Regions from separate parts of the Bartonella sp. W8151 genome, predicted to be linked through region 1. Evidence: predicted binding sites of a transcription regulator. Region 1 holds the regulator's gene; each other region holds the start of a gene.
The links. The regulator LexA, encoded in region 1, represses DNA repair genes until DNA is damaged. The targets are predictions, from matches to a motif close to TGTTCNNNNTGTGTTCNG.
Positions count from the first base shown of each region.

Region 2: recA (recombinase RecA) is a predicted target of LexA. The motif match lies at 2,089-2,106, and genes of this name have one in related genera.
Region 3: H3V14_RS01905 (ImuA family protein) is a predicted target of LexA. The motif match lies at 2,741-2,758, and genes of this name have one in related genera.

Region 1 is NZ_JACFSO010000004.1:246,718-250,970, reverse strand. It holds gene H3V14_RS09050 (arginyltransferase) at 1-334, opposite strand, end outside; gene rimO (30S ribosomal protein S12 methylthiotransferase RimO) at 444-1,757, opposite strand; gene lexA (transcriptional repressor LexA) at 2,066-2,785, opposite strand; gene H3V14_RS09035 (hypothetical protein) at 3,842-4,102, opposite strand; gene H3V14_RS09030 (TonB-dependent receptor) at 4,083-4,253, opposite strand, start outside.
Region 2 is NZ_JACFSO010000004.1:470,835-475,087, forward strand. It holds gene recA (recombinase RecA) at 882-1,964, opposite strand; gene H3V14_RS09975 (OmpA family protein) at 2,191-2,862, opposite strand; gene H3V14_RS09980 (replication-associated recombination protein A) at 2,974-4,253, opposite strand, start outside.
Region 3 is NZ_JACFSO010000001.1:404,703-408,955, reverse strand. It holds gene H3V14_RS01915 (error-prone DNA polymerase) at 1-260, opposite strand, end outside; gene H3V14_RS01910 (DNA polymerase Y family protein) at 417-2,015, opposite strand; gene H3V14_RS01905 (ImuA family protein) at 1,903-2,724, opposite strand; gene H3V14_RS01900 (YkvA family protein) at 2,972-3,361, shown strand; gene H3V14_RS01895 (invasion associated locus B family protein) at 3,544-4,041, shown strand; gene rlmN (23S rRNA (adenine(2503)-C(2))-methyltransferase RlmN) at 4,193-4,253, shown strand, end outside.

The DNA.
Region 1 (4,253 bases):
AAAGTGCGTATTGTTCATTTGTCACTCTTGGTGGACAAACTTCGCAAGAGAGGCCGGAATTTTTCTTGATGATACGCTTCATCGTGCGGTCGGGGGTAAAATCGTCAACAACAATGCGGACCGATATACACGCGTTACAGCCGTCGCAAACAGGACGATAACCTATGTTTTGGGACCGTCGAAAACCTAATTGTGTCAAAACACTATTCTTGCTGTTTGCAGATTGACCAGTAAGATAGGTAAACACTTTTCTTTCCCAACGCTCGGCAAGATAAGGGCAGGGAGCCGGAGCAGTCAGAAAAAATTGCGGTTCATCGTCGTTACTGTTTGTCATATTTCGCGCATTTGTAATAATACCATGAAACAAAAAAACTCATAGTATTACAACTATAGCGCAGAAGCTAAACCTTCAAGGGTACAATAGTAAAACTGCAACTAATACTTTAGACGATTATGCCATAAAGGTCGTAATCATCAGATTGCTCAATCTTCACAGTAACGAGCTCACCAACCCGAATTGGTCTGCGTGAGGACAAATGCACAACGCCATCAACCTCCGGTGCATCGTATCTTGTGCGTCCAATGCCGGTATGACCATTGGCTTGATCGACAAGCACCTGCAGACGTTTACCGACTTTTTTCTTTAAAAGTCTGGAGGAAATGGATTTTTGATGCGCCATAAAACGGTTCCAACGACTTTCTTTAACGTCATCGGGAACCACTTCCAACCCCATATCATTTGCGGTCGCACCTTTAACGGGTTCATATTTGAAACATCCTGCCCGGTCTATTTTGACTTCGCTCATCCAATCAAGAAGCATTTGGAAATCGTCTTCCGTTTCACCCGGAAATCCAACAATGAATGTTGATCGCAAAGCGATATCCGGACAGATAGAACGCCATTTTTCAATGCGTTGATTGATCTTCTCCAAATGTGCCGGACGCTTCATATTGCGGAGTACCGTTGGAGACGCATGTTGAAATGGAATATCCAGATAGGGCAGAATTTTTCCTTCAGCCATCAGCTCGATTACGTCATCTACATGAGGGTAGGGATATACGTAATGCATGCGCACCCATACGCCCATATCGCCCAATTCTTTTGCCAGATCATAAAAGCGGGCACGCACCGAATGGTCTTTCCATTGACTTTCACTATATTTGAGATCAAGCCCGTAAGCACTGGTATCCTGAGATATTACTAAAAGCTCTTTGACCCCTGCTTTCACCAACCTTTCGGCTTCTCGTAAGACATCGGAAGCCGGACGCGAGACCAGATTTCCCCGCAATTGCGGGATGATGCAAAAACTGCAGTGGTTTGAACAGCCTTCTGAAATCTTCAAATAAGCATAATGCCGCGGCGTCAAACGTATACCTTGTGGCGGAACAAGATCAACAAAGGGATCATGAACCGGCGGCGCTACTTTATGGACAGCATCCATAACGTTTTCATAAGCCTGTGGCCCCGTTACAGCCAAAACGTTGGGGTAGGTTTTTGTTACGACTTCGGGTTCTGCACCAAGACAACCAGTTACAATGACTTTGCCGTTTTTCTTTAACGCGTCGCCGATATTGGCAAGCGATTCATCCCGTGCGGAATCAATAAAAGCGCATGTATTCACGATAACAAGATCGGCACCATCGTGCTTGGGTGCGATTTCATAACCTTCCGAACGTAATTTTGTAATGATGCGTTCAGAATCAACGAGCGCCTTGGGGCAACCTAAAGATACGAAACTAACACGAGGGGCTGACATATTATTTCCTGCAGATATGCAATTTTTTAAAAAACGTTCGGCTGTTGACCTAATCTATTTTAATGAAAATACAAGGCTGTTTTGCAAAAAATCATACCATTGTAGTGGCGCGATCATTATTATTTTTGATGTCACTTTTATTCTCATCATCTAATAATAAAAGTCCTGAAACATCTATGTTTTATTCCGGATAAATGAAAAACAAGTTGGCTTTAGAAACGAAAGATTGCCATGAGCATCCCGATGCAGTTCCGGGAACTCTGTTCACTAGATGCACCTAAATCAGGAAAAACAGTCGCCAGCTAAATTTAATAGCGGCGGATCAAGCCGACCAATTTTCCTTGTATTTTTATCCGATTTGGGCCGAATATTCTTGTTTCATAGGCCGGATTGGCGGCTTCGAGAGCAATAGAAGCGCCTTTGCGCCGATAACGTTTCAACGTTGCTTCCTCGTCATCAACAAGTGCAACGATAATTTCGCCGGGATTTGCTGTATCACCGCGTTTGATGATGACGGTATCGCCGTCAAAAATGCCGGCATTAATCATTGAATCGCCTTTGACCTCAAGTGCGTAATGTTCACCACTTCCGACCATATCCGAGGGTAGGGACAACATAGTTGTCTGGTTCTGAATCGCTGAAATAGGAACGCCTGCTGCAATCCTGCCCATAACCGGAACATTTACATTTGCAGCCTGACCGGCTTCACCACTAGACAAGTCAACGGGAATGACATTTTTTATCGGTCTGCTCTTGGAACCTTCAATAACATTAGGAGAAAATTTCCGCACCGTGTTCGCAGAAGGATTCATTGTTTCTGGAAGCTTCAGCACTTCTAATGCCCGCGCACGATTAGGAAGCCGACGAATAAAGCCACGTTCTTCCAGAGCCGTTATCAGCCTGTGGATGCCGGACTTTGACGCAAGATCGAGTGCTTCTTTCATCTCGTCGTAAGAAGGCGGAATACCGGTTTCTTTAAGCCGGTTGTGAATGAAAAGAAGCAATTCATACTGCTTGCGGGTTAGCATAAAATTCTCCCGTGATACGAATCAACATGAAAACAAAACCAGAACGTACACTATATGTTCCGTTATTGTTCCACAAGCTAAATTGTTTTTTGGAGCTTGGAGTTTTTCGTCGAGACAGGAGCTTTTTGTATTAGAGTTTTGAAACAAAAATGAAACATCAACATAATTTCTTCAACGTCGGAATACTTATGTTCAGTAAATCACCATCCAAATAAAATTGACAGACGAATATAACTTGAAACCGTTCTTCGAACCTTAATCCTTGGTTTTTTGAGAACGCTAGAAACTATCGTTTATTGGTAAGACTGTTTGTCTTTTGTTCGATTTTCTGCGCAAAGCCCACCAGAAGATGCAATGAACAATTCAATTCAGGTTCAATTTCAACCGGAAGCGACGTTATATAGGCCGAGTCCGAACTATTATTGTAGGCGACTTTAGAAAACTGCGACGCAAAATCAATTTTCATTGCGCAATAAAGCTATTGCTGAATCAGGTCGCAGGTTAGGCCAGATTTTAAAAATGAGATTATCAAAAGTGCGAGCTTTTCAGTTTGATTGAAAACCAATACACAACATTGCGGCATTGGCCAATATACTGCGATTTTGGTGTGAGAGCATAAATCGCCTGCTCAACCTCGCCATAATAATAAAAAGTTCCATAATATATCTTATGCAATTAACGATGATACGCTTCCTTATATGGATATCGACATGCCAGAGTTATAAACAACAGGTGCTGCTTACCCACTCGCCACAAATGTACCTAACGAAAAATACAATTTTCTAAGAGCCGCAACACATCCTGAAAATTATCAAAAACGGATTCGTTAAACATATTGATGGCAAGCGTCGTAGGGAAACGCCGCCTGGTTGTTGTGTATCTGCCATAAGCACCGATTTTTCAACTTATCCTTAAGTCTGATGATTAATTGAAAATCAGAACTAGAATACGTTATTTTTGGCACACAACCTCAATCTGCCGCAGCTTTAATAAACATGAATTTGGCTTAATCTGCTTTGGCAAGTTGCAAAAACTGATAGCGCAATCTTAACTCTGTCACCTGCTCTTTTCGGATATCCGGTCGAGAATGGAAAGACTGCCAATAATGAGTGCATGTAATCCGACTGCATATTCATCGTCGATGTTCGGGATTCCCAAGCTTGAACGATAACGGGTCAAGTCGTCTTCATCTTTGTTATCAGGTAAAACGCTGTCGGCAATAGATAGCGTATGGTAGGAAATAGTGAATGCCAGCCAATGCGCTTGAATAAATGGAAGCTGGTAAGCAGTTGCAAGTTTAGGTAAGTTTTCCTTCAAAACCCGGTAATTCAGAAGGTTGCCATAGCAGTTTTACGCGACCATTAACATTTCTTGGATCGTTATCCATATCCGAATCCAGAAACTGCGGATTGGTGTATTTGATAAACGTGTCGCGCCCACTGTAATCCAATGCAACACGTCCTGCGAG
Region 2 (4,253 bases), 220 kb from region 1:
CTTTGACTTACCGCAATATTTTTTGGTGTTAAAACGGTTTTTCTTCAATTTACCAGCAGCAAATCGGATCTTGTCCCTCTTAATTATTTAATCCTGAAATCAACAGTAAACCGCATCCGATAAACTCTCATCTGCGAATTTCAAAATTGCCGTCAGCAATCGGTCGAATACCAACTCGAAGCACGACAATTCATAAAATTGGAACACGGCTCATTATTCCGCGATAATTCCATGAGATACCAAGACCACGACAATTTTTTGCAATAGCGAATAAAAGAGTTCACTAGACCGAACTTTTATCCGTTCAGTCTGATTTCCTGAAGTGCCTGATCAAACCGCTATTAAAACGATAGCACCTCGCACCGATAAGGACAGAACTCCGAACACTTCATTTACGTAAAAGTACCACGCGCTATACATAGAATTTCAGGGCATTTTAGGAAATTCTAGGAACGCTTTTGGAATGACGCCAGAAGAATCATCATTAAAAACTGTGTAGTCACGCACAACCACTGCAAAGCGAATATCATTTCGACAGAACAATGCCGTTTCATTCCGACATAGACACATATCCTGCTGGCATTTTCCTGAGGGTTTTATTCCTGCCGTTTTTTCCCAGTGGGTTTTTCCTGACGGCTTTATTAGCTAGCCTTTACAATTCAACTTCTATCGAACAACATTTAGATTAACTGCCAACCGCATTATCCATAAACGCTAACGGAACAATCAAAAAAGGGCGCCAGCCTTTCTGCTAACGCCCTTCATTCAATTATAAACCAGATACAGAACCGATAAATTCTTTAACGTTTTCACATTAGTATGGACAAATTTTCGATCCCGAAACCACTCTAACTATCTGTGCCGGTTTCAATAAAGCAGGATCAGCCTGCTGCGCTTTCATCATCAGCTTCCGGACCACCGTTTTCGAGAAGTTCTGTTGCAATCAGACCGGCGTTTTGACGTAAAGCTGCCTCGATTTCGTCAGCCACTTCCTTGTTATCGCGAAGAAACTGTTTGGCATTTTCACGCCCCTGCCCCAAACGTTGGGAATTATACGAGAACCACGCACCGGACTTCTCGACAATACCGACCTTTACACCAAGATCAATAAGTTCACCGAGCTTCGAGATACCTTCGCCATACATAATGTCGAATTCAACTTGCTTGAATGGAGGAGCAAGCTTGTTTTTGACGACCTTGACGCGTGTCTGGTTACCAACAACCTCATCACGGTCTTTGATAGAACCGATACGACGGATGTCCAAACGGACAGACGAATAGAATTTTAATGCATTACCACCCGTTGTCGTTTCGGGCGAGCCGAACATAACACCGATCTTCATACGAATCTGGTTGATAAAAATAACCATGCAATTCGAACGTGAAATGGACGCGGTCAATTTGCGTAATGCCTGACTCATCAAACGGGCTTGTAAGCCGGGAAGCGAATCTCCCATCTCGCCTTCGATTTCAGCGCGTGGCGTAAGTGCAGCCACAGAATCGACGACAAGAACATCGACCGCACCGGAGCGCACCAATGTATCCGTAATTTCCAGAGCTTGTTCGCCTGTATCCGGCTGCGAAATGAGAAGGTTTTCAATATCGACACCAAGTTTACGGGCATAAACCGGATCAAGTGCATGTTCGGCATCAATAAAAGCGCAAATGCCGCCGCGTTTTTGTGCTTCGGCAATTGTATGAAGAGCCAAAGTTGTTTTACCGGAACTTTCAGGCCCATAAATTTCTACGATACGACCTTTTGGAAGTCCCCCTACTCCAAGCGCAATATCCAACGATAACGAACCTGTCGGAATTGTTTCGATTTCGACAATATGTTTGTTATCGCCAAGGCGCATGATAGAGCCTTTGCCAAACGAACGTTCAATCTGGGATAGTGCGGCATCCAGAGCTTTTGATTTATCCACTGTTTTATCCTCAACGAGTCGCAATGTATTTTGTGACATCTTACACTAACCTTTTCTAACATATGAAGCCAGAGCGTTCATTTATTTGATGGTTCATTTGTACACTATTTGTTCTTTTTTGACAAGGCATATAACACGTTGATTTTGTTCTATTATGTCATTTTGTTCTATTAATGTTCTTTTCACTCATGGAAAAACTCAATAAAATAAAACCGCCGATCTGATCGGCGGTTTTTAGAAAAACAAATTTTTAATTCACAGAAAATCAATAGCCGTCCTGACGCAACGGTGCAATCTGGATTTCTACACGACGGTTCTGAGAACGGCCTTCCACAGTGTCGTTGGAGGCAATCGGATTAGAAGGGCCATAGCCTTGAACCGCAAGTCTGCGTCCATCAATGCCTTGGCTGTTAAGGTAATTGGCAACCGAAAGCGCACGCCTTTGTGACAGATCCTGATTATGTTCAAGACTTCCGGTAGAATCGGTGAAACCGAAGACATCGACCAAGGATTTGTTATATTTTTTCAGTACAACAGCAACCGAGTTCAGAACGGGGTAGAATTGTCCTTTGACTGAATCCTGATCGGTGTTGAACGTAATATTGCCGGGCATATTGAGCCGGATCTGATCGCCATATCGTGTAACGGATACGCCCGTCCCTTGGAGCTGTTGGCGAAGTTCGGCTTCCTGACGGTCCATATAATTGCCGATAAGGCCGCCACCAAGTGCGCCAACGCCGGCGCCGATCAACACAGCATTTCTTTGCGCATGACTTGAACCGCCAACCATCAGACCACCAAGGGCACCTGCTACGGCACCGATCGTTGCGCCCGTTGCCGTTTTCGATACCTGACTTTCGCCGGTATAGGGATTTGTGGTTTCACATGCGGTTAAAAAACTTGCTGATAGAAAAAGGATGCCCAACTTTTTCAACATTGTTTGTAATCTCCATTAGAGTGGATTCACTTTAATCTCCTGTTGGAGATTATAGAGGTGGTTTTCCGGATTTCACTACATGAATACAATTTTTATAGCGAAATACCGAGTTTATTTTTCTTCTCTGCGCTCTTTACGTAATTTTTCCCACCATTCAAGGCGTTTTCTTATTTCACGTTCAAAGCCGCGTTCCGGCGGATCATAGTAGTGCTGGTGGCCTATTTTTTCGGGAAAATACTCCTGCCCCGAAAAGGCATCCGGTTCGTCATGATCATAATGATAGCCTTCGCTATAACCTTCCTGCTTCATAAGTTTTGTTGGAGCATTAAGGATAGATTTTGGCGGCATTAAGGAACCGTTTTCACGCGCAGAACGCATCGCTTTATTAAATGCCACGTAACCGGCATTGGATTTCGGAGCGGTTGCGAGATAAATACACGCATCGGCAAAAGCAAGTTCCCCTTCCGGCGACCCGAGATAATCATAAGCATCTTTGGCTGCATTTGCGATCAAAAGAGCTTGCGGATCAGCAAGACCAATATCTTCAACAGCCATACGCACAAGGCGTCTACCAATATAATGCGGGTCTTCGCCGGCATCCAACATACGAGAAAGATAATAAAGTGCAGCATCGGGATCGGACCCACGAACTGATTTATGAAGCGCCGAAATCAGATTGTAATGACCATCCCGCCCTTTGTCATAAATTGCAGCCCTTTTCTGTACGATCTTTTGGAGTGTTTTATCGTCGAAAACTTCATCCGGTCTTGCTGCCCGCCATAATTCTTCGGCCATTGTCAGCACTGCACGGCCATCTCCATCAGCCATACGCACCAGCATTTCTCGTGCGCCATCATCAACAGGAAGAGCCTTACCTTCGATCTTTTCAGCTCTTGCTATAATTGTTGCCAAACTTTTTTCGTCGAGCGGATAAAATGTTAAAACACGTGCACGGGAAAGTAACGCCGCATTAAGTTCAAATGAAGGGTTTTCGGTCGTAGCCCCTACAAGAATAACGGTGCCATCTTCCATAACAGGCAAAAAACTATCTTGTTGGGCTCGATTGAACCTATGAATTTCATCGACAAAAAGCAAAGTTTGCCTACCCGACATGCGTCTCGCCCGCGCACTTTCGAATACTTTCTTTAACTCTGCCACACCGGAAAAGATTGCTGAAACCTGTTCGAAAGCCAATTTCGTTTCGCCTGCAAGAAGCCGTGCGACAGTCGTTTTACCGGTTCCAGGTGGTCCCCAGAAGATCATTGACCCCATAGAGCCGGACTTGACCATTCGGGTCAATGCACCCTCTGGGCCGGTAAGATGTTCCTGCCCGATCACTTCAGACAAATGTTGCGGCCGCATGCGCTCGGCTAAAGGTTTTGTCTTATCCA
Region 3 (4,253 bases), on a different contig from region 1:
TTTCTGTCACGTGGATAAACAACAAGATCCGGCGTTTTATCCGAAAACACCAGCCGGCACCCGACAAGATAGCGGAAAGAATGGTCTAGTTTCAAAACTTCCCGTGCCATGGCAAAACCGCGAACCACACCGGCCAATGTGTTTTCATCGGCAATACCGATGCCGGCATAGTGAAGGCGCGCCGCCTCGCCAACCAACTCTTCGGGATGGGAAGCTCCTTTTAAAAACGAAAAATTGCTTCTTACAGACAATGCAAACATGCTGACGCCTTATTTTGTCTGGTCGTTTCTTGGCCAAAAGATTTTTTTGCCCGACGAAAAGACATCTTCTTCACAAAACCGAACTTTCTGGTAGAGAACAAAAACCAACGCATAATGCGTAAACTTGCCTTAAAAATTTCTGGAAGCTGAAAGATTTCAGGCGAATAAACCATGTAAAAACCATTTTGTTTGCGGATATTCTCCATAACGGAATAGCCAGAAACGTTCGCCATTTTCATCTTCCACGCGATAATAATCACGATCGGGGCTCGAATGTTTCCACCATTCGGCGCTGATGCGTTCAGGCCCTTCGGCAAGGCGAATTTTATGGATAACCCGTCGCCAGCGAAAAGAAGCTGGCGGATCATCCGGCAAAGCGGCAATGACATCAATAGGCTGTGGCGGGCAAAAAAGCCTGATAGGGCGTTCTGGAGGATTGGGGCGAAGAGGAGAAAATCCTTGTGCCTTCAGTTGCGCATCCAAAACTTTCAAAGCTTCGGTATGCGGTTTATGACGCTGTGCTATCCCCCAAAACGCTGCATATTCGGGAATATGACTTTCTCTTGTACCAGCCACCAGAACATGATCTGCCCCCAAACGGGTTGAAAGCCGATCAACCAGTTGCCCGATTTCTGCCGGTTCCAGATCGTCATTGACAAGTCCGGTCTGAACGGTGCGAAGGGGAGCGGAACGACTTACCGAAAGAGCCAATGTGTCATAACCGTATCCCGCATCAAGCGGCGTTTTCAAGCTTTTCAACCGTTCCTCAAGAAGCGACAGAAATTGTTTAGGGTCGCTCAAAGGGCGACCGGTCTCGATGCCTATCCGGTCAATATGCCCATCAACCCGATAAAGAATGATGTTTACCATCAGACATCCAAGACCGAGTTTCGTCAGACGCTTGAAAAATTCTTTTGCCAGAACAAAAAACTGTTTTTCAACCATTGTTACATCAATCAATGGCTCTTCCAATCGTAATGACAAATAAAGGGACGGGGGTGGATTTATGAATGAAAGCGGTTCCTGTCTTTTTCCATAAAGCGCATCAAGGCGGGCAGGCAAAACCTCGCCAAAGCGCGCAGCCAGTGCTTTTGGTGAAACCGCCTGAATATCTTTCAGACAATGAAAGCCGGCACGGCGAAGTGCCAGTTGGACATCCGGCTTTGCTTCAAGTGCCGGTAATTTCAGCCGATCCAGTGTTAAAACAAAATCTTCTTTTGTGACAAAACGGTTGACGCCAAAACGGGCAAAAGCCCGTGCGGCTGCGGGTGTTATTGTCAGTGCCGAGAGTGTCTCAAGCCCAAGCCCCTTATAATAAGCGGTCACTTTTTCGAGCATTTTTTGTGGCCCCCCGAAAAGATGATCGCAGCCTGTTACATCAAGTATCAGACCAAAGGGAAGGCTATAGGCAACAAGCGGGGTAAACCGTCCGGCATTACGGGCGAGATATTGAAGATAGTCCTTGTCGGCTTCTTCTGCTTCATTAATCGTTTCTATTCGTTCACAAAGGCTGCGTGCATGAACCAGAGAAAGCCCCGGATAAAGGCCGGCATGTGTAGCCGCCTCATTAATATGAACGAGCCTAAGTCCGTGTACAGAACGGCCGACCACAGCAAAAGGTTTTGTGAAATCCGGCGTTTTTTCAGGCGGCAAAACCGTCTTCAGACGGTCTATCGGCAGGCGAAGAAAAGCGAGTGCCAGATAGAGCCGGTCGTGTATGCCGTATTTCTTGGGGTTTTGTAAAAATCTGGTCATGGATGTTCCATTGCATCAGCCAATGTCCGGTATATCCGGTTCTATTTCGCAAAAGTGTGACATCATAATTTGTTAATCCCGGTGCTTTTGCACCCGAACTTTCAGAAGGTGCTGCTTTGATTTGCCAACGTGTGGCAGCGTTGCTGTTTTTCAAAGCTTCTTTGCCAAGCACCAGAACAACCGGCGAATGTGCTTTTTCTGCTGCCAGATGCAAACGTCGGGTGGCTGTAAAATCAAGTGCCCGACAGGCCCCCGAAAGGCTCAACAACAAACCGCCGACACGAGACGTTGCCAATGCATCATCAGCCGCTTTCAAAACATCTTCAGCCTTTGGACAACGCACCAGAATAAATCGCGCCGGATCAAGCCCGAAAGCAGAAATACCGACAGGATAAGGAATGCCATATTCTATTTCTGTGCTTTCTTCTTCCAGCCAGATAAAAGGGCAGTTTGCCTTTTCATTGCGTTTGAGAAGGCCGAGAGAAAAACCGGTTGCACTATTCATGGCAGCAGGCCCGGAAATAACTTCATGCAAAGCATAAGAAGGAAATGGACCAGCCTCGAAATCGGCAATTTCATGCCCGAGATAAAAATAGCCTTCAGGAAGAGCGTGTTTTCCCTTGCCCTTTCTATTGTCATCCATAGAAAAAGCGACAGGTTTTCCTTCCATGCGGGCAACAAGGCGACGTAACTGGGTTATATCCGGCATAAAAGACTCGCAACAATGTTCTTGTTTTGTTCTATTATGGAATCGAACATAAATCAGAGTCAAGTGGGAGATTTTGCAAAAGAAACTGCCCGCTTCAATTTTGGAATATCCTTTGAAAAGTCTATTTCGAGATGCCTCATGCAAAGGATTCCTGAAACCGGAAACTTGTAAAATTATACGCACTTCCTACTTCTATCATTGTTAATGAAGCGTGCTTTAAGAACATTTTTCCTGATGGGATTTTAAGATGGATAAAACGACAATCGACAAAATTTTGAAGCCCGAATCAGAAAAGACACAAAAGAGTCGTGCGGCAAAAGTACGTGCGGCTTTCTGGAAAACAGTTCGCAAAGCAGCTGGCCACATTCCTTTTATGGAAGATATCGTTGCCAGTTATTATTGCGCATTCGACCCTAAAACACCAACACGTGTACGCGGCATTCTTCTTGCAGCACTCGCTTATTTCGTGATGCCTTTCGATCTCATTCCCGATATGTTGGCCGTTATCGGCTTCTCGGATGATATCGCTGTTTTAACAATCGCGATTTCGGCAGTGCGTTCCCACATCACCGACGCGCATTATCAGGCAGCCCGCAAAGCATTGGAAAAAACCCCGATTGAAACACCCGAAAAATAGTTTTTTTGGGCGAAATTGTAATTTTTGAACAAAACTTCACCTTTTGGTAACCATAAACTAGTCAAAATTGCATGTAACAACTTTCGGTATATTGTGAGAATGATATGCCGGTTTTTAAAAAATCGCCGGTTTGAAGCCACATGGCTTTGCCAATCGAAAATAAAAAGTGAGCTGAGTATACGATGTTTGGAAAAACTTTTGTTGCTGCGTCTGTCATGATTATGGCTGTTGCCGGAACTGCTTCGGCACAAACTCCGACACGCATCAACCAATTTGATGCATGGGGCGCCTATTCCTATAAATCCGGAAACAACACAGTATGTTACGTGCTTTCCGCGCCAATCACTGCGGAACCCAAATCGGTCAACCATGGCGACAACTATTTCCTCGTCAGCAAACGCGCAGGCAATCCTGTTACTTATGAGCCGCAATTCATGGCAGGCTATGCCCTGAAGGACAAAGTCACGGTTTCCGTCGACGGCAAGAATTTTGAATTTTTCACCAAGGATTCATCTGCCTGGGCGGCTTCACCGGCCACAGAAAGCCAGCTCGTTGCAGCCATGAAAAACGGTTCCAACCTTTCTGTCAAAGCTGTTTCCCAGCGTGGAACAAATACAAGTTACACCTATTCCCTGAAGGGAATTACCGCAGCTCTCAACGCTGCACAGAAATGCAAATAACATAAATTTTATAGTTTTCACCAGTTTCAGGCACTGCATCATGATATTGTCATGGCGCAGTGCTTGTTTTATGGCGCATAAGTGTGGTGACGTTGGCTTGCTTTTATGCTAAATCCGCCAAGACAGAACTTTATTCAGAGCTTTGGAAACTATGAGCGTATCCTACGATCTTAGACCTATTGGCGCGACTTCGCTTTTGCGCCCTGCCAGAA